Regions from separate parts of the Streptomyces sp. NPDC001093 genome, predicted to be linked through region 3. Evidence: predicted binding sites of a transcription regulator. Region 3 holds the regulator's gene; each other region holds the start of a gene.
The links. The regulator HrcA, encoded in region 3, represses chaperone genes, less so after heat shock. The targets are predictions, from matches to a motif close to TTNGCACTCNGNNNNNCNGAGTGCNAA.
Positions count from the first base shown of each region.

Region 1 (6,636 bases), on a different contig from region 3:
ACCCTGCGCTCGGCGTACTCCGCGATCTCCACCATCGGCGGCCGTTCCTCGGTGTCCACCGAGTAGGTGCGCGGCTCGAAGCCCTCCTCGCCCCGCTCGAACTGGGTGAGGGAGGGGCGGATCAGATGGCCGCGGGCCAGCCGGAGCTGGGCCGTGCGGTAGATCGCCGCGGCCATCCGGCCCAGCGCCTGCCCGTCCTGGTGGCGGTGCTTGCGCACGCCCACGTCCACCTGTGCCAGCGCGTCGAGACCGACCAGGTGCAGGGCGTCCACCAGCATGCCCAGCTCCACGCCGTACCCGACCGGGAACGGCAGCTGTTCCAGCAGCGAGCGCCGGGCCGCGTACTCGCCGCCGAGCGGCTGGACGAAGCCGGCCAGCTGCGGCCAGTGCATGTTCAGCAGGGGGCGGGCCATCAGCTCGGTGACCCGGCCGCCCTGACCGGTGGCGCCGCCCAGCGGGCGGTCGTACATGCCCTTGACCAGGTCCACCCCGGGCTCGGTGAGCAGCGGGCCGACGATCCCGGAGACGAAGTCGGAGGAGAACTCCCGCAGGTCCGCGTCGATGAAACAGACGATGTCCCCGCTGGTGGCCAGGAGCGAGCGCCACAGCACCTCACCCTTTCCGGGGACGGCGGGAATGCGGGGCAGGATCTCGTCCCGGTGAACCACCCGCGCGCCCGCGGCGGCGGCGACCTCGGAGGTGCGGTCGGTGGAGCCGGAGTCGACCACCACGATCTCGTCGACGAGGGGGACCTGCTCGACGAGGTCGTGCCGGATGACGGCGACGATGTCGCCGACCGTCTCCTCCTCGTTGAGCGCGGGCAGTACGACACTGATCGTCTGGCCGGTGCGCTGCTTGGCGCACAGGATCCGGTGGAGCGGGCGATCGGCCACGGACCAGGAGCGGGTGGCCAGCCAGCGCTCGACTTCTTCCAGCACGGTCTGCGGCTCCTCACTGTTCGTGATCGCACGGGCTGCACCGTGTGATCCATCTCGCGGTTCGGACGACTATCTCAACTCTCCTGGCCTTCGGTTACAGTCTTGAACAACGCCGATGACCATCGCATGTCGGGGGTCGGAGCGCGTTCACAACCGCATACCGCTCATCCAGAGGGGCAGAGGGACACGGCCCGATGAAGCCCCGGCAACCCTCCAGTCGGTACTCGTAGATCGGCCTGATCAGGCTCGATCGCTCCGCGAGGCTCCCGGCTAGGGAAGGTGCCAAATCCGTCTCACGGCGAGGTGCGTCGTGAGGAAGATGAGGAGAAAGGGCCTCGCCTCCATGGCTGTGCAGACAGTTGCAAGCTCCACCGATTCCACCGTAGACCTCGGTCCCGCCGCGGCCCTGAGCTGTCGCGAGTGCGGTCACCGCGTCCCCCTCGGTCCGGTGTTCGCCTGCGAGGAGTGTTTCGGTCCGCTGGAGATCGCCTACGACTTCTCCGCCTACGACACCGAAGAGCTGCGCCGCCGTATCGAGTCCGGCCCCGCGAACATCTGGCGGTACGCGCCGCTGCTGCCGGTCCCGGCCGACGTGGCCGACAAGCCGAACCTGAACCCGGGCTGGACCAAGCTGGTCAAGGCCGACAACCTCGCCCGCGAACTCGGCGTCACCGGCGGCCTGTTCGTCAAGGACGACTCCGGCAACCCGACCCACTCCTTCAAGGACCGCGTGGTGGCCCAGGCCCTGGAGGCCGCCCGCGCCTTCGGCTTCACCACCCTGTCCTGCTCCTCCACCGGCAACCTCGCCGGTGCCGTCGGCGCCGCCGCGGCCCGCGCCGGTTTCCGGTCCTGCGTGTTCATCCCGCACGACCTGGAGCAGGGCAAGGTCGTCATGGCCGCGGTCTACGGCGGCGAGCTCGTCGGCATCGAGGGCAACTACGACGACGTCAACCGCTTCTGCTCCGAGCTGATCGGCGACCCGGCCGGCGAGGGCTGGGGCTTCGTCAACGTCAACCTGCGGCCGTACTACGCGGAGGGCTCCAAGACGCTCGCGTACGAGATCTGCGAGCAGCTCGGCTGGCGGCTGCCCGACCAGATCGTGGTCCCGATCGCCTCCGGCTCCCAGCTGACGAAGATCGACAAGGGTCTGCAGGAGCTGGTCGGGCTCGGCCTCGTCGAGGACAGGCCGTACAAGATCTTCGGTGCGCAGGCCGAGGGCTGCTCGCCGGTGTCGACCGCCTTCAAGGCGGGCCACGACGTCGTACGGCCCCAGAAGCCGAACACCATCGCCAAGTCCCTCGCCATCGGCAACCCTGCCGACGGGCCGTACGTCCTGGACATCACGCGCCGCACCGGCGGTGCCGTGGAGGACGTGACGGACGGGGAAGTCGTGGACGCCATCAAACTGCTGGCCCGCACCGAGGGCATCTTCGCCGAGACCGCGGGCGGTGTGACCGTCGGCGTCACCCGCAAGCTGGTCAAGGACGGCGTCCTGGACCCGACGAAGACCACGGTGGTCCTGAACACCGGTGATGGACTCAAGACGCTGGACGCGGTGGCCGGCACCGGCCTCACCGCCACCATCCGACCGACCCTGGACTCCTTCCGAGAGGCTGGCCTCGCATGAGCGTGACCGTTCGCATCCCGACGATCCTGCGCACCTACACGGGCGGGCAGGCCGAAGTGGCCGCCGAAGGCGGCACCCTCGCCGAGGTCATCGCCGACCTGGAGAAGAACCACACCGGGATCGCCGCGCGCGTCCTGGACGACCAGGGCAAGCTGCGCCGGTTCGTCAACGTGTACGTCAATGACGACGACGTCCGCTTCGAGCAGGGACTGGAGACCGCCACCCCGGACGGCGCGGGTGTCTCCATCATTCCGGCCGTCGCCGGCGGCTGATCGTTACCTTGGGTAACTTCGGTTACGCATTGTTCATCGAATTGCCTCCTCCGTGAGAGAAGCGGAGGGGGCAATTCTGTGTGATTGAGCGCGGTAGAGTTGGGGAACGCGCTCCGGGACCAACCGGTCGGGGGCCTTGTATTCATGCCGCACACCCGACAAGAAGTAGCCAAAGTCGACGTGTTTTATGCGGCTTTTGTGGTGATTTGAGGGGCCCGACTTGCCCTGGAGTCGGGTGAATTCTCACCACATTCCGGACCGTTCCCGTCCAGAATTCTCGTCCGATTGACCTGTTGCAGACGGCAGTTGGACAGATACATTCAGCCGCGGTCGACGCGTTCCGGCGCACGCCCCCGACCGATGGGGGGTGAGGTCTGACCCGGGTCCGCGAAGTGTGGATCTGTGCAAGGGCCAGTAATAGGGGAGTTAGGCATGGCTCAGGGCACCGTCAAGTGGTTCAACGCGGAGAAGGGGTACGGCTTCATCGCGGTCGACGGTGGTGCGGATGTTTTCGTCCACTACAGCGCGATCCAGATGGACGGTTACCGCACCCTGGAAGAGGGGCAGCGGGTCGACTTCGAGATCTCGCAGGGCCAGAAGGGCCCGCAGGCGGACATGGTCCGGCTGGCGACCAGCTGAAGCACGCGTCGACTGACAGCGACGTTCTTCTGTTCATCTTTCGAAGGGCCCGTACCTCCTGGGGTGCGGGCCCTTCGGCCTGCCCGGGGCCGCCTGTTCGCCCGCGGCCGAGTGCCCCTCCGGCAGGCCCGGGGCGCTTGCACTCGGGCATGCCGAGTGCTAATCATTGGCGTTAGCACTCTGAAGGTGAGAGTGACAAAGAAGGACCGGGTCGGTGAGGTGCGCGGGCCACGTGGGGCAAGGAACCACAGGCCGGCGAACCGTCCGTCGCGGGCGCGGGCGCGGTCCGAAGGAATCACCCCCAGTCCTGGAGGGACCACTTCACATGGCCAAGATCATCGCGTTCGACGAGGAGGCGCGGCGCGGCCTCGAGCGCGGCATGAACCAGCTCGCGGACGCCGTGAAGGTGACGCTCGGCCCCAAGGGCCGCAACGTCGTCCTCGAGAAGAAGTGGGGTGCCCCCACGATCACCAACGATGGTGTCTCCATCGCCAAGGAGATCGAGCTCGAGGACCCGTACGAGAAGATCGGCGCCGAGCTGGTCAAGGAAGTCGCCAAGAAGACGGACGACGTCGCCGGTGACGGTACGACCACCGCGACCGTGCTCGCCCAGGCCCTGGTCAAGGAAGGCCTGCGCAACGTCGCCGCCGGTGCCAACCCGATGGCCCTGAAGCGCGGTATCGAGAAGGCCGTCGAGGCCGTCTCCGCCGCCCTGCTGGAGCAGGCGAAGGACGTCGAGACCAAGGAGCAGATCGCCTCCACCGCGTCCATCTCCGCCGCCGACACCCAGATCGGCGAGCTGATCGCCGAGGCCATGGACAAGGTCGGCAAGGAAGGCGTCATCACCGTCGAGGAGAGCAACACCTTCGGCCTGGAGCTCGAGCTCACCGAGGGCATGCGCTTCGACAAGGGCTACATCTCCGCCTACTTCGCGACCGACATGGAGCGCATGGAGGCGTCGCTCGAGGACCCGTACATCCTCATCGCCAACTCCAAGATCAGCTCCGTCAAGGACCTGCTCCCGCTCCTGGAGAAGGTCATGCAGTCGGGCAAGCCGCTGCTGATCATCGCCGAGGACGTCGAGGGCGAGGCCCTGTCGACCCTGGTCGTCAACAAGATCCGCGGCACCTTCAAGTCCGTCGCCGTCAAGGCCCCGGGCTTCGGCGACCGCCGCAAGGCCATGCTCGGCGACATCGCCATCCTCACGGGCGGCGAGGTCATCTCCGAGGAGGTCGGCCTCAAGCTGGAGAACGCGACCCTGGACCTCCTGGGCCGCGCCCGCAAGGTCGTCATCACCAAGGACGAGACCACCATCGTCGACGGTGCCGGCTCCTCCGAGCAGGTCAACGGCCGCGTGAACCAGATCCGCGCCGAGATCGAGAACAGCGACTCGGACTACGACCGCGAGAAGCTGCAGGAGCGCCTGGCGAAGCTCGCCGGCGGTGTCGCGGTCATCAAGGCCGGTGCCGCCACCGAGGTGGAGCTCAAGGAGCGCAAGCACCGCATCGAGGACGCCGTCCGCAACGCGAAGGCCGCCGTCGAGGAGGGCATCGTCGCCGGTGGTGGCGTGGCCCTGCTGCAGGCCTCCCAGGTCTTCGAGAAGCTGGAGCTCGAGGGTGACGAGGCGACCGGCGCCAACGCCGTGCGCATCGCGCTCGAGGCCCCGCTGAAGCAGATCGCCGTCAACGCCGGCCTCGAGGGCGGTGTCGTGGTGGAGAAGGTGCGCAACCTGACCCCGGGCCACGGCCTGAACGCCGCGACCGGCGAGTACGTCGACCTGGTCGCCGAGGGCATCATCGACCCGGCGAAGGTGACCCGTTCCGCGCTGCAGAACGCCGCCTCCATCGCCGCGCTGTTCCTCACCACCGAGGCCGTCATCGCCGACAAGCCGGAGAAGGCCGCCGCGCCGGCCGGCGGCGGCATGCCGGGCGGTGACATGGACTTCTGATCGACCTGACGGTTGATCACCTGTCCTTCGGACCGAGGGCGGTACGCCCAGCTTCTGGCTGGGGGTACCGCCCTCGGGCGTTTTCCTCGGTCAGGCGGCGTTCCGCAGATCCTCGGCTGTCAGCAACGACAACAGGCGGATGCCCTCGGCCGCGAGAGCGTCACCACCGCCTTGCTCACGGTCGATCACACACAGGGCCTCGTGCACCTGAGCACCCAGGCCACGCAGGTCCGCGCTCGACAGCACGATCTGTCCGCCGCTGGTGACCACGTCCTCCACGACCAGCACCCGCCGCCCCGCGACCCCGGCTCCCTCGGCGAGCCGGCAGGTGCCGTATGCCTTGGCCTGCTTGCGCACGAAGGCGCAGGGCAGGCCCGTGTGCCGGCCGAGAGCGGTCACCACCGGGATACCGCCCATCTCCAGTCCCGCCAGCACCTCCGTGCCGGACGGCACCAGCGGTGCCATCCGCCGGGCGATCTCGTCCAGCAGGACAGGGTCGGCCTCGAACCGGTACTTGTCGAAGTACTCCGTGGCAGTACGACCGGACCGCAGGGTGAACCGACCGGTCAGGTGGGCGGCGGCATGAATGCGATGAGCAAGATCGGCATGTGTCACAGGCGTCCAGTCTTCCAGATCGCCCGGACACGCTCCGAACCCTCGTTCTAACCCCTCGGTGTGACCACCGACAGCGTGTCGCCCGGTTCCAGCCTGTTGTAGAGCCACATGGCGTCCTTCATGCCGAGGCCGATCCAGCTGCCGGGCCGGGGGGCGCAGGTGAGGGAGCCCGCGTAGACACTGGTCCGGCCGGTGCCGCGGAGTTCGACCACGTACGGTTCCGCCACCTTGCATGAGTTCTTGGTGATTTCGTCGACCGTGTCCCGTTTGAGGTCGAGTTTCGCGGAGACGGTCAGCAGACCGGCGGAGGCGAGGGCCGGGAAGTCCGGGGTGATGTGCATGACCCGGCCGCCGATGGTCAGGGTCTGCTTCTCGAAGTCCACCCTGCCGGTGACCGGGGTCGCGGCGGGGGAGGCGGTGAAGGTGGGGGACGGGAGGCGGGGAGCGGTGGCGGCCGGGGACTGGCGGTGGGCGGGGGTGTCGCCCGAGTGCAGTGTCAGCGCGAATGCCGCCAGGGCGAGGACCGCGGTGCCCGCGCCGAGGGTGAGGGCCGTGCGGCGACGGCGGCCCCGGCGGACGGCGCGGCGGCGGATCCCG
Region 1 is NZ_JBEPBF010000002.1:132,927-139,562, reverse strand. It holds gene ABT288_RS01920 (glucosyl-3-phosphoglycerate synthase) at 1-938, opposite strand, end outside; SAM riboswitch class I at 1,100-1,264, shown strand; gene thrC (threonine synthase) at 1,282-2,565, shown strand; gene ABT288_RS01910 (MoaD/ThiS family protein) at 2,562-2,837, shown strand; gene ABT288_RS01905 (cold-shock protein) at 3,270-3,476, shown strand; gene groL (chaperonin GroEL) at 3,802-5,424, shown strand; gene pyrE (orotate phosphoribosyltransferase) at 5,515-6,039, opposite strand; gene ABT288_RS01890 (hypothetical protein) at 6,087-6,636, opposite strand, start outside.
Region 1: a site for HrcA is predicted at 3,613-3,639, ahead of groL (chaperonin GroEL). Genes of this name have one in related genera too.

Region 2 (6,636 bases), on a different contig from region 3:
CGGGTTGGACCACTTCGACTCTCATGTCGCCCCCTGCAGATGAATCGGAGCAGCGCTGGCGGCTCTCCTCTCCCCCGGGCGTCTGGCCTACGGGCCACGATTCCTCCGGGCACAGGAGAACGGCAACAGGCTGACCACACCTAATCCGGTCGGCTGCCGGTGCACGAGTCCCCCGGGGTTCCCATGCGCGCCGCTGGGCGGGCGCCGGCGGTCTGCCGTCGCGGCCACCGGCGCCCGCCTCGGTCCCTCTCCGGGCACGCGGCGATCAGAATTCGGCGCCGGCCCCGGCGGCGGCCGGTTCCTTTTCCTCGGGCTGGTCGGCGATGACGGCCTCCGTGGTGAGGAACAGCGCGGCAATGGAAGCGGCGTTCTGCAGCGCGGAACGGGTCACCTTCGCCGGGTCGATGATGCCCGCGGCCAGCATGTCCACGTACTCGCCGGTCGCGGCGTTCAGACCGTGGCCGACGGGCAGCGTACGGACCTTCTCCACCACGACACCGCCCTCCAGGCCGGCGTTGCGGGCGATCTGCTGCAGCGGAGCGGTCAGCGCGCGGCGGACCATCTCCGCACCGGTCCGCCCCTCTTCGTCCACCTCCAGCTTCTCGAACGCCTTCTCGGACGCCTGCAGCAGGGCCACGCCACCACCGGCGACGATGCCCTCCTCGACGGCCGCCTTCGCGTTGCGGACGGCGTCCTCGATGCGGTGCTTGCGCTCCTTGAGCTCCACCTCCGTGGCGGCGCCGGCCTTGATCACGGCCACGCCGCCGGCGAGCTTGGCCAAGCGCTCCTGCAGCTTCTCGCGGTCGTAGTCGGAGTCCGAGCGTTCGATCTCGGCGCGGATCTGCTTGACCCGGCCCTCGATCGCGGCGGCGTCACCGGCGCCCTCCACGATGGTGGTGTCGTCCTTGGTGACGACCACCTTGCGGGCCCGGCCCAGGACGCCCAGGTCGGCGCTCTCCAGCTTCAGGCCGACCTCCTCGGAGACGACCGTGGCACCGGTGAGCACGGCCATGTCGCCGAGCATCGCCTTGCGGCGGTCACCGAAACCCGGGGCCTTGACGGCGACGGACTTGAAGGTGCCGCGGATCTTGTTGACGACCAGGGTCGCCAGCGCCTCGCCCTCCACGTCCTCGGCGATCACCAGCAGCGGCCGGCTCTCCCGCATCACCTGCTCCAGCAGCGGCAGCAGATCCTTCACCGCAGTGACCTTGGAGCCGACCAGCAGGATGTACGGGTCCTCCAGGACCGCTTCCATGCGTTCGGCGTCGGTGACGAAGTACGGCGAGATGTAGCCCTTGTCGAAGCGCATACCCTCGGTGAGCTCCAGCTCCAGGCCGAAGGTGTTGGACTCCTCGACGGTGATGACGCCTTCCTTGCCGACCTTGTCCATGGCCTCGGCGATCAGCTCACCGATCGCCCGGTCCCCGCCCGCAGACACCGCGGCCGTGTTGGCGATCTCCTCCTTGGTCTCCAGCTCCTTGGCCTGCTCCAGCACGGCCGCGGATACGGCCTCGACGGCCTTCTCGATACCGCGCTTGAGAGCCATCGGGTTGGCACCGGCGGCGACGTTGCGCAGACCCTCCTTGACCAGGGCCTGGGCGAGCACGGTCGCGGTGGTCGTACCGTCACCGGCGACGTCGTCCGTCTTCTTGGCGACTTCCTTGACCAGCTCGGCGCCGATCTTCTCGTACGGGTCCTGAAGCTCGATCTCCTTGGCGATGGAGACACCATCGTTGGTGATCGTGGGGGCACCCCACCTCTTGTCCAGGACGACGTTGCGACCCTTGGGGCCGAGCGTCACCTTCACGGCGTCCGCGAGCTGGTTCATGCCGCGCTCCAGAGCGCGGCGCGCCTCCTCCTCATAAGCGATGATCTTCGCAGTCATCGGTACGGTCTCCTCCGCATCGAATCCTTGAGTCGATGACGGTGGCCCGGGGTGACGCCCGCGACGTTCACCCGCGCGCCGGAGGTTTCCCTCACGGCCGCACGAGCACGTCACCCGACCCAGCCGTTAGCACTCTCACTGCGAGAGTGCTAATTCCTCGTTTAGCACTTCGGCCTGCGGCCGGTCAACGCCGTTGCGCATCCGAGAGGGACTGGCAGGGGTGCCGGGATGGAGCGGGTTCTCGGGGATGGAGGCGGTCTGGTGACCTCCAGGTGGCCGGGCGCAGCAGACGGTCGCCGAGGCGGTAGCCGGTACGCGCCGCGGCGTGTCTGCTGTTGCCGGAAGGTGTACTGCCTCCGCGGCGCGGCCGGAGCAGCGAGCACGCGATGCCGCTCTCGGGAAGCACGCCGCGACGCGGAGGCCACGGGGAAGTGCTGTCACAACTCCTGCCCCGAGCGCGCCCAAGCAGTGCGCCCGGGCCAGACAATCCCGCCAGATTCCTTCGGCGTTCTAAGCCGGCTTGATCCGTACCTCTCCACTGTGCCGGTCGGCCTGAACCGCGTAGCCGACCTGCATGAGGATCTCCGGTAACGCCTGATGCAGCGCGGCCCGAATCCCCCGTACTCCGCGACCCGCCTGCCCACCGGATCCAGCTCTTGTGCCGGCAGCCAGCCGACGACCACCGCGTCCTGCTCCTGGCGGACCCTCAATCCCGTGCCTTCCGCGGCACTCGCCGACGCAACGTCGAACCCCACACCTTCGGCTTCTGTGGCCCGGTGGGGCGCGGAGGGCGGGCGAGGGGGGAGATCAGGTGCCCGTCCTCCGCCGCTACTCGTCCCAGGCGGCCGGTCGGCCAGCCCGAGATCGCTCACCTGGACCCGCTGACGGCCATCTTGCGAGGCTTGGCGCGCTCGGCGATCGGGATGCGCAGGCTATGTTGGCCACGCCTTGGCCGAGCGGCGGTGGTGGTCCTCCACGCCGACGGTGTGGCCGTATCCGGGGGTGCCCCAGATCCTGGTTTCAGCTGGCCAGGTCGGCTTCGCCGAACAGAACGGCGTAGCCGGAGGGGAGCTGGCTGAGGATCTGGTTCAGCTCACCGCCGGAAACGGCGCCCGCCAGGGTTGTCAGGACCGCGCTGGCGTCCCACTCTGCAGTGCGCGGCCGGGCCCCGGTCCGCTCAGCGACCCTGCGGTAGAACTCCTCGATCCCGAAGCTCTCTGCCTGCGCCTGCTTGGCCGCGGCCAGCGCCTGTCCGAGCGCTCCGGGCAGCTGGGAGGCAAGGTCATCGACCTCGCCGGGGCTGATGCGCTGGGCCAGCCCGCTCAGCACCGCTTCGGTGACCTTCGCGGCTTCGTCCTGGCTGTCGTATTCGCCGAGCTCACGTACGCGAGCGAGGAACTCATGGTGCTGCATCGTTTCGTCACCTCCGCTTGCCGGCAATCTCAGGGCGGTAGGGGCACGCCTGTCAGCTCCGCGAGACGGGCAACGGCGGCTTGCCTGCCGAGGCGGATGCATCCCGTACGCCGCACTCCGGCGTCGATGCGCTCCTCGCGGGCGGGGCCGGCCCGGTGACCTCCACGGTGGCCGGGCGCAGCAGGCTCTCGCCGAGACGGTAGCCGGGACGCAGGACCGCCGAGCACACCAGGCGGTCCGCATCGGGGACAACATGGTGCGTCAGAGCGTCGTGGCAGGCCGGGTCGAACCGATCACCCACCTCACCGAACGACGTGACGCCCAGCGAGCCGAGCTGCTCCTGAAGGCTGTCGGCGATGTCCCTCAGACCGGGCGTGAGCGGCTCGTTGGCACACGCCCGGTCGACGGCGTCCAGCACGGGCAGCAGCGCCTTGAGCACGTTGGCCGCAGCGATCTCGCGCACGGCCAGGCGGTCCCGCCGCACCTGCTTGCGGTAGTTGTCGTACTCGGCCTTGATCCGCTGCAGGTCGGCGGTCCGCTCCTGAACCAGGCGCCGCAGCTGCTCAAGTTCGGTGCTCTGCGGACCGCTCCTGGTCATCGTCAGCCAGCCTCCGGCTTGTCGTCGTCGACGATCTCTGCGTCCACCACGTCATCCTCGGACCCACCGGCCGCACCGCCCGGGGACGCTCCGGCCGCACCCGCCGGTTGCTCGGCGCGAGACTTCTCGTACAGGGCCGTTCCGATCTTCTGCGCGGCCTGCGCGGTACGGTCGATCGCCTGCCGGATTGCCGCCGTGTCCGCACCCTCCTCCTTCAGCTTCTCCTTCAGGTCGGTCAGCGCCGTTTCCGTCTCGGACTTGGCGTCCGCCGGGATGTTCTCCGCGTTGTCCTTGAGGAGCTTCTCGGTGGAGTAGACGAGTTGCTCGCCCTGGTTGCGGGTCTCGGCGGCCTCACGCCGCTTACGGTCCTCCTCGGCGTGCTGCTCGGCCTCCCGGACCATGCGGTCGATGTCGTCCTTGGGCAGCGCGGAGCCGCCCGTGACGGTCATCTTCTGTTCCTTTCCGGTGCCCAGGTCCTTGGCGGAGACGTGCATGATGCCGTTGGCGTCGATGTCGAAGGCGACCTCGATCTGCGGCACCCCGCGCGGCGCCGGGGCGATGCCGGTCAGCTCGAACATGCCGAGCTTCTTGTTGTACGCCGCGATCTCCCGCTCGCCCTGGTAGACCTGGATGGTCACCGACGGCTGGTTGTCCTCGGCGGTGGTGAAGATCTCCGAACGGCGGGTCGGGATCGTGGTGTTGCGCTCGATGAGCTTGGTCATGATGCCGCCCTTGGTCTCGATGCCCAGGGACAGCGGGGTGACGTCGAGCAGCAGGACGTCCTTGACCTCGCCCTTGAGCACGCCCGCCTGCAGGCTCGCGCCGACGGCGACGACCTCGTCGGGGTTGACCCCCTTGTGCGGGTCCTTGCCGGTCAGCTCCTTCACCAGCTCGGTCACCGCCGGCATACGGGTCGAGCCGCCCACCAGGACGACGTGGTCGATGTCGGAGACCTTGATCCCGGCATCCTTGATCGCGTTGTGGAACGGCGCCTTGCACCGCTCCAGCAGATCGGACGTCAGCTGCTCGAACTGGGCCCGGCTCATCTTCTCGTCCAGATGCAGCGGACCCTCGGCGGACGCGGTGATGTAGGGCAGGTTGATCGTGGTCTCCGACGAGGAGGACAGCTCGATCTTGGCCTTCTCCGCCGCCTCCCGCAGCCGCTGGAGCGCCATATTGTCCTTGGACAGGTCGACGCCGTAGTTGTTCTTGAACTGCTTGACCAGGTGGTCGACGATCCGCTGGTCCCAGTCGTCACCGCCCAGGTGCGTGTCGCCGTTGGTGGCCTTCACTTCGATGACGCCCTCACCCATCTCCAGCAGGGACACGTCGAAGGTGCCACCGCCGAGGTCGAAGACGAGGACGGTCTGGTCGTTCTCCTTGTCCAGCCCATAGGCCAGGGCCGCCGCCGTCGGCTCGTTGATGATCCGCAGCACGTTCAGGCCCGCGATCTCACCGGCCTCCTTCGTCGCCTGCCGCTGGGCGTCGTCGAAGTACGCGGGTACGGTGATCACCGCGTCCGTGACGTCCTCACCCAGGTACGCCTCCGCGTCGCGCTTGAGCTTCTGCAGCACGCGCGCGGAGATCTCCTGCGCGGTTTACCGCTTGCCGTCGATCCTGCCGTGCTCCGGGAACCGCCAGCCGTGATCGCCCATGTGCCGCTTCACCGAGCGCGCGGTGCGCTCCACGTTCGTCACGGCCTGCCGCTTGGCGACCTCGCCGACCAGCACCTCACCGTTCCTGGCGAAGGCCACCACCGACGGGGTGGTCCGCGCGCCTTCCGTATTCGTGATGACCGTGGGCTCGCCGCCCTCGAGTACCGAGACGACCGAGTTCGTCGTTCCCAGGTCGATACCGACCGAGCGCGCCATCTGCTTCTCCCTCCTCACCATGCTCTGCTTCACGTTTGCGATCGGGGCTTCATCGGGATGCCGGCTCCCACCGGACGGGACCGGCCCGCAGCGCAGGCTCGGGACGCACGACCCCGAGCACCACGAGGTAACGCGGCGCCGGCCGGACCGGCCGCGCGACGACAGGGCCGGGGTCGTATGCCCGCTCGGCCGTCCGCTGGTACGTCTGGTCGTACGCCGCGCGCAGGACCGGATCGCGGAGCGTCTCGTACGCCGACCGCACCTCGCCGAACCGTTCGGCGGTGACCGCATCCACGCGGGTGTCGGGGCGCAGCTCCCGCACCCGGGCGCGGAAGGCAGAGGTGATCACCTCGGCTGCCGCCGAGGGCTCCACCCCCAGCACCGCATACAGGTCTCCACCCTGGTCCCGTGCCGGCATCCCGCCACCTCCTCGCCCACTGCGAGCTGTGACTTCACCCTTACTTGCCTCAATCCTGAGATAAAACTTGAGTCTCATCTTGTCAAGATTTGCTGGGGGGAGGTATAGGGGTTTCAGCGGCATTCCGGGCTCCCGGAGCCCGGAATGGGCAGACCGCCAGGTGGAAGGAGCTGCACGATGGCTGCGCTCATCCGCACCGATCCCTTCCGGGACCTCGACCGGCTCACCCAGCAGCTGTTCGGCTCCCTGGCACGGCCGGCCGTCATGCCGATCGACGCCTATCAGTGCGCGAGCGCAACGTGCTGACCGTGCGCGGAGCCACAGCAGATCGAGAGCTGAGATCCCGCCCCACGGGAAGCAAGCAGAAGAAGTGACACATAAGGAGGGAATACAGGTAGACAACAGCAGACCGCAGCATCCACGACATGACCGTGGGCCGCCGCACCCTGAA
Region 2 is NZ_JBEPBF010000153.1:10,990-17,625, forward strand. It holds gene ABT288_RS43275 (hypothetical protein) at 1-25, opposite strand, end outside; gene groL (chaperonin GroEL) at 266-1,885, opposite strand; gene ABT288_RS43285 (DUF2267 domain-containing protein) at 2,906-3,298, opposite strand; gene grpE (nucleotide exchange factor GrpE) at 3,351-3,896, opposite strand; partial or broken gene dnaK (molecular chaperone DnaK) at 3,899-5,767, opposite strand; gene ABT288_RS43300 (J domain-containing protein) at 5,817-6,185, opposite strand; gene ABT288_RS43305 (hypothetical protein) at 6,363-6,491, shown strand.
Region 2: a site for HrcA is predicted at 2,012-2,038, ahead of groL (chaperonin GroEL). Genes of this name have one in related genera too.

Region 3 (6,636 bases):
TCGGTGACCAGGAGCCGTACTTGGGCGAGTTCCACGGTGTCCCCCGGGTATCAGGACCAGCGGCCGGTGCGGCCCAGCAGCAGGGCCACGGCGGCGGTGCCGGCGGTTGATGTACGCAACACGGTAGGACCGAGGACGTACGCCTTCGCGCCCGCCCCCTCGAAGAGCGCCAACTCGTCGCGCGCGACGCCCCCTTCGGGGCCGACGACCAGCACGATCTCGCCCTCGGTGGGCAGTTCGGCGGTGGCCAGCGGCCGGCTCTCGTGCTCGAAGTCGGAGTGCAGCACGGCCGCGAAGTCGGCTTTGGCGAGAAGTGCGGCAACCTGCTTGGTGGTCGCCACGTCCGCGACCTCCGGGAACCGCAGCCGGCGGGACTGCTTGCCGGCCTCGCGCGCGGTGGCCCGCCACTTGGCGAGCGCCTTGTGACCCCGGTCGCCCTTCCACTGGGTGATGCACCGGGCGGCCTGCCAGGGCACGATCGCGTCGACGCCGGTCTCCGTCATCGTCTCGACGGCGAGTTCGCCGCGGTCACCCTTGGGGAGCGCCTGTACGACGGTGACACGGGGGCTGGGCTCCGGCTCCACCGGGAACTCGAACGGCTCGACCACCAGGTGATCCTTGCCCGACACGCTGACGACGACCCCGGCGGCCCCGCGCCCCTTGCCGTCCGTCAGCACCACGTTCTCCCCGGGCTGCAGCCGCCGTACCGAGACCGCGTGCCGCCCCTCGGGACCCGTGACGTCGACGAGTGAGCCGGGGCCCACGCCCTCGAGCGAGTCGACGACGAACACCGGCGCGGTCATCGCAGGCCCCCCTTGGCCGACAACGCTGTCCGGGCGGCGTCGAGTTCGGCGGCCAGCACCTCCACGAGCTCTCCGGCGGGCAGCTCGCGGGCCAGCCGATGCCCCTGCCCGGCCCACAGCGCCATGCCCTGCGCGTCCCCGGCCTTGGCGGCGGCCTTGCGCAGCGGCGAGGTGAGGTGGTGGATCTCCGGGTAGGCGGCGGGGGCGTACGGGCCGTGCTCGCGCAGGAAGCGGTTGACCAGGCCGCGCGCCGGGCGGCCGGAGAAGGCGCGGGTCAACTCGGTATGCGTGAACAGGGGGTTGGTCAGCGCCTGCTTGTGCACGGCCTGCGCGCCGGACTCGGGGGTGGCGAGGAAGGCGGTGCCGAGCTGGGCCGCGCTCGCGCCGGCGGCGAGGACGGCGGCGATCTGGCTGCCGCGCATGATGCCGCCGGCGGCGACGACCGGGATGCTCACGGCCTCACGGATCTGCGCGACCAGCGACAGCAGTCCGATGCCGGCGCCGTCGTTCTCGGGAAGGTCCCGGTGGGTGCCCTGGTGGCCGCCCGCCTCCACACCCTGCGCGATCACCGCGTCCGCCCCGGCCCGCTCCACGGCGCCGGCCTCCTCGGCGGTGGTGGCGGTGACCAGGGTGAAGGTCCCGGCACGGCGGAAGGCGTCGAGGACGTCCCGGCCCGGCACGCCGAAGTGGAACGAGACCACGGGCACCGGGTTGTCGAGGAGGACGGCGAGCTTGGCGTCGTAGCCGTCGTCCCGGCCGCTGTCCGGGTCGCCCAGCTCGGTCTTGTACCAGGTGGCCTCGCCGGCCAGCTGGTGGGCGTAGACCTCGACGGCGCCGGACTCGGCATACTCGGGCTGGGGCATGAACACGTTCACACCGAAGGGGCGGCTCGTGAGCCCCCGCAGCTGCTTGATCTCCTGGTACATGCCGTCGGCGGTCTTGTACCCCGCGGCGAGGAACCCGAGGCCCCCGGCCTCGGAGACGGCGGCGACGAGCTGAGGGACGGAGACACCGCCCGCCATGGGGGCCTGCACGATCGGGTGGGGGAAGAGATCGGTCAGCGCGGAGGACATGACCGCATGTTGTCACGTCCTCCGAAAGAGTCCGAATCGGGGCTTCCCACGGCATAGGACAAGGGCATACGGGGTGCCGAAGCACCCCGTACGCAGCGCTCAGCGGCCGTTGAACGCGTCCTTCAACCGCGAGAACAACCCCTGCTGCCCCGGCTGGAACTGTCCCTGCGGACGCTCCTCGCCGCGCAGCTTGGCCAGCTCACGCAGCAGCCGCTCCTGCTCGGGGTCCAGCTTGGTCGGGGTCTGCACCTCGACGTGCACGATCAGGTCACCCCGGCCGCCGCCGCGCAGATGCGTGACACCCCGGTTGTGCAGCGGGATCGACTGGCCGGACTGGGTGCCGGGCCGGATGTCGACCTCCTCCATGCCGTCCAGGGTCTCCAGCGGCACCTTTGTGCCGAGGGCGGCCGCGGTCATCGGGATGGTGACCGTGCAGTGCAGGTCGTCGCCGCGCCGCTGGAAGGTCTGGTGCGGCAGCTCGTGGATCTCGACGTACAGGTCACCGGCGGGACCGCCGCCCGGCCCGACCTCGCCCTCACCGGCGAGCTGGATCCGCGTGCCGTTGTCGACACCGGCCGGGATCTTCACGGTCAGGGTCCGCCGCGAGCGGACCCGGCCGTCGCCGGCGCACTCCGGGCACGGAGTGGGCACGACGGTGCCGAAGCCCTGGCACTGGGGGCAGGGCCGGGAGGTCATGACCTGGCCCAGGAAGGACCGGGTGACCTGCGAGACCTCACCGCGGCCCCGGCACATGTCACACGTCTGGGCGGTCGTGCCGGGCGCCGCGCCCTCACCGTTGCAGGTGTTGCAGACGACCGCGGTGTCGACCTGGATGTCCTTGGTGGTCCCGAAGGCCGCCTCGTCCAGCTCGACCTCGATGCGGATCATCGCGTCCTGGCCGCGCCGGGTGCGCGAGCGCGGCCCGCGCTGCGACGCCGTGCCGAAGAACGCGTCCATGATGTCGGAGAAGTTGCCGAAGCCACCGGCGCCGAAGCCGCCCGCGCCGGCCCCGCCCGACTGGGAGAGCGGGTCGCCGCCGAGGTCGTAGACCTGCTTCTTCTGCGGGTCCGACAGCACCTCGTAAGCGGCGTTGATCTCCTTGAACCGCTCCTGGGTCTTCGGGTCGGGGTTGACGTCCGGGTGCAGCTCGCGCGCGAGCCGGCGGAACGCCTTCTTGATCTCATCCTGCGACGCGTCGCGGCGCACGCCGAGAACGGCGTAGTAGTCCGTGGCCACTTACGACTCCGCCAGGATCTGTCCGACGTACCGTGCCACTGCGCGTACCGCTCCCATCGTTCCCGGGTAATCCATGCGGGTCGGTCCGACCACGCCGAGCTTGGCAACCGCCTCGCCGCCCGAACCGTAGCCGACCGACACCACTGAGGTGGAGTTGAGTCCCTCGTGGGCGTTCTCGTGCCCGATGCGCACCGTCACGCCCGGATCCTTCGCCTCGCCGAGGAGCTTGAGGAGCACGACCTGCTCCTCGAGCGCCTCGAGCACCGGCCGGATCGTGAGGGGAAAGTCATGCCCGAAGCGGGTGAGATTGGCGGTCCCGCCGATCATCAGCCGCTCCTCGTTCTCCTCGACGAGCGTCTCCAGGAGAGTGGAGAGCACCGTCGAGACCGTACCGCGGTCCTCGGGATCGAAGGCCTCCGGCAGGTCCTCGACCAGCGTCGGCACGTCCGTGAACCGGCGGCCCGCGACCCGGCTGTTCAGCCGCGCGCGCAGATCGGCGAGGGAGCTCTCGCCGAAGGGCGCCGGGCAGTCGACCATCCGCTGCTCGACCCGGCCGGTGTCCGTGATCAGCACGAGCATCACGCGCGCGGGGGCGAGCGAGAGCAGCTCCACGTGCCGCACGGTGGACCGGGTCAGGGACGGGTACTGCACGACGGCGACCTGCCGGGTGAGCTGCGCGAGCAGCCGTACCGTCCGCGCCACGACGTCGTCGAGGTCGACGGCGCCCTCCAGGAAGTTCTGGATCGCCCGCCGCTCGGGCGCGGTCATCGGCTTGACGCCCGCCAGCTTGTCCACGAACAGCCGGTAGCCCTTGTCGGTGGGGATACGCCCCGCGCTGGTGTGCGGCTGCGCGATGTACCCCTCGTCCTCCAGGGCCGCCATGTCGTTACGGACCGTCGCCGGGGACACGCCGAGGCTGTGCCGCTCGGTCAGGGCCTTCGACCCGACCGGCTCCTCGGTGCCGACGTAGTCCTGGACGATGGCGCGCAGTACCTGCAGCCTGCGTTCACTCAGCATCCGCGCGCACCTCCAGCACGTGTCCCCTCGGTTCCACTCGGTCCTGCGGTTCGTCCGCCTGGCACTCTTCGCACGCGAGTGCCAGCGTTCCCGGGCCCAGTGTACGGCTGTCGGGTACACCGAGGGCAAGGTCGGTGCGGTCCCGGCGGCTCCTGCGGCTAGCGTCGCGGTATGACGGTGACTTGGGAAGAGCTGGGGTGGGAGCGGCTGGCCGCGGGGGTCGGCCGGTGCCGGCTGCCCGGCTGGGACTGCACGGCCGGACTGGTCCTCGCAGAGGGTACGGCGTTGTTGGTGGACGCCGGCTCGAGCGTGGCCGAAGGCGCGCGGCTGCGGGCACAGGCCGAGCGACTGGCCGACGGCCGTGTGACCCATCTCGCGCTGACCCACCCCCACTTCGACCATGTCTTCGGGGTGCCGGCCTTCGCGGGGGCGGAGGTGTACGGGGCGGTGGGCCTGGACGCGGTCTTCGCGTACGAGCGGGAGGAGCTGCGCCTGGACGCGGTCAGGAACGGGTTGCCGGTCGCCGACGCCGACGAGGCGGTGGACGCGCTCGCCCCGCCCCGGCATCTGGTGTCCGGCGAGTGGACGCTGGACCTCGGGGGCGGCCGTCAGGCCTTGCTGGCGAACGTGGGCCCCGGCCACACCGCGCACGATCTGGCCGTGCTGGTCCCGGGGGATCCGGAGGTGGTCTTCTGCGGGGACCTGGTCGAGGAGTCCGGCGAGCCCCAGGCGGGGCCGGACGCGGTTCCGGCCCGCTGGCCGGACGCGCTCGACCGGCTGCTCGCGCTGGGCGGTGAGGACGCCGCGTACGTGCCCGGTCACGGAGCGGTGGTGGACGCGGCGTTCGTCCGCCGGCAACGCGACGAGCTGGCGGCCCGTTTCGGCGTGTCGTGAGCGCGGGTCCGCGGCTTCTCCTATCGTCACTCGAATGCGCCAGTACTCCGCCGACCTGACCCCACCGTGGAAGAAGCCGAAGCCCTCGCCGGAGGTACCGGCGGAGCCGGGTCTGGTGGTGGAGGAGCCCGGCACCGGGTTCTGCGGGGCGGTGATCCGCTGCGAGGCGGGCACGGTGACGCTGGAGGACCGCTTCGGCAGGCACCGGGTGTTCCCGCTGGAGCCGCGGGGCTTTCTGCTGGAGGGGCGTGTGGTGACGCTCGTACGGCCGTCCTCGGCCCCGGCTCCGGTACGGCCCGCCCGTACGGCCTCCGGTTCGGTCGCCGTCCCCGGCGCCCGCGCCCGCGTGGCCCGCGCCGGCCGCATCTACGTCGAGGGCCGGCACGACGCCGAGCTGGTCGAGAAGGTGTGGGGCGACGACCTGCGCATCGAGGGCGTGGTGGTGGAGTACCTGGAGGGCGTGGACGACCTGCCGTCGATCGTCGCCTCCTTCGCACCGGGCCCGGACGCCCGCCTGGGTGTCCTGGTGGACCACCTGGTGCCGGGCACGAAGGAGTGGCGGATCGCGCAGTCGGTGACGAGTGAGCACGCGCTGGTGGTCGGCCACCCGTACATCGACATCTGGGAGGCCGTGAAGCCGTCGTCCCTGGGCATCGAGGCCTGGCCCACGGTTCCGCGGGGGCAGGACTGGAAGACGGGGGTGTGCCGGGCGCTGGGCTGGCCGTCGGACAACACCGGCGCCGTGTGGCAGGCGATCCTGAAGCGGGTGGGGTCCTACAAGGACCTGGAGCCGGAGCTGCTGGGGCGGGTGGAGGAGCTGATCGACTTCGTCACGGGTAGCGGTGGGGCCTGACCTGCTTGTAGGTGCCGAACTCGGTGGTGTCGAGCTCGATGCCGAGCGATTCCAGCGGGAGGGAAGCGCCGAATTTGGTGATGCGCTGGGCCCGGTAGTCGGCCTCGTCCCCTTCACCGATGGGCTCCGTCAGCAAAACGCAATGTGCCATGATCGGGTCGATGATCAGGTAGGCGGGGATTTCGCCTGCTGCGTAGATGGAGCGCTTGACGCCGTAGTCCCGGTCGACACTCGTCTTGGAGACCACCTCGACCACCAGCGTGATCAACTGCGACGCCAGCAGACGGCCAGAGTCCGGGGCGACACCGCGCTGAATGACCACCAGGTCCGGAATGGGCTCGCTGGCCTCGTTGATGATGTGCACGTCCGTCGTCTGCAGCCGTTCCCAGCGCCTGCGCGGGATCTGGTCCTGCACCTCCTCCACAATCCGGTTGTGCACCAGATCTGGAGCGACCATCATCACGATTTCCCCCCGGAGAAGCTCGACCTTGATGCCCTCCGGAGGCTCGAACTCCTCGAAGAACCTGGTCATCCCACGCTCGTCCACAGCGGTCATCTCCGTGGCCCTCCACATCCGCCGCGTCCTTTTGGCGGCAGCCTAGGAACCAGGTTAGGGACCGAACCGGCGTTCCGGAGGGATTCACTCGCGGGAGTGATCAGTCCACCAGGTCCCGCACCACCGCGTCCGCCAGCAACCGCCCCCGCAGCGTCAGCACGGCCCGCCCCTCCTCGTACGGCCCCTCCTTGAGGAGCCCCTCCG
Region 3 is NZ_JBEPBF010000032.1:38,905-45,540, reverse strand. It holds gene ABT288_RS18405 (VOC family protein) at 1-35, opposite strand, end outside; gene ABT288_RS18400 (16S rRNA (uracil(1498)-N(3))-methyltransferase) at 51-803, opposite strand; gene ABT288_RS18395 (nitronate monooxygenase) at 800-1,876, opposite strand; gene dnaJ (molecular chaperone DnaJ) at 1,976-3,112, opposite strand; gene hrcA (heat-inducible transcriptional repressor HrcA) at 3,113-4,129, opposite strand; gene ABT288_RS18380 (MBL fold metallo-hydrolase) at 4,301-5,023, shown strand; gene ABT288_RS18375 (DUF3097 domain-containing protein) at 5,058-5,876, shown strand; gene ABT288_RS18370 (Uma2 family endonuclease) at 5,854-6,432, opposite strand; gene hemW (radical SAM family heme chaperone HemW) at 6,533-6,636, opposite strand, start outside.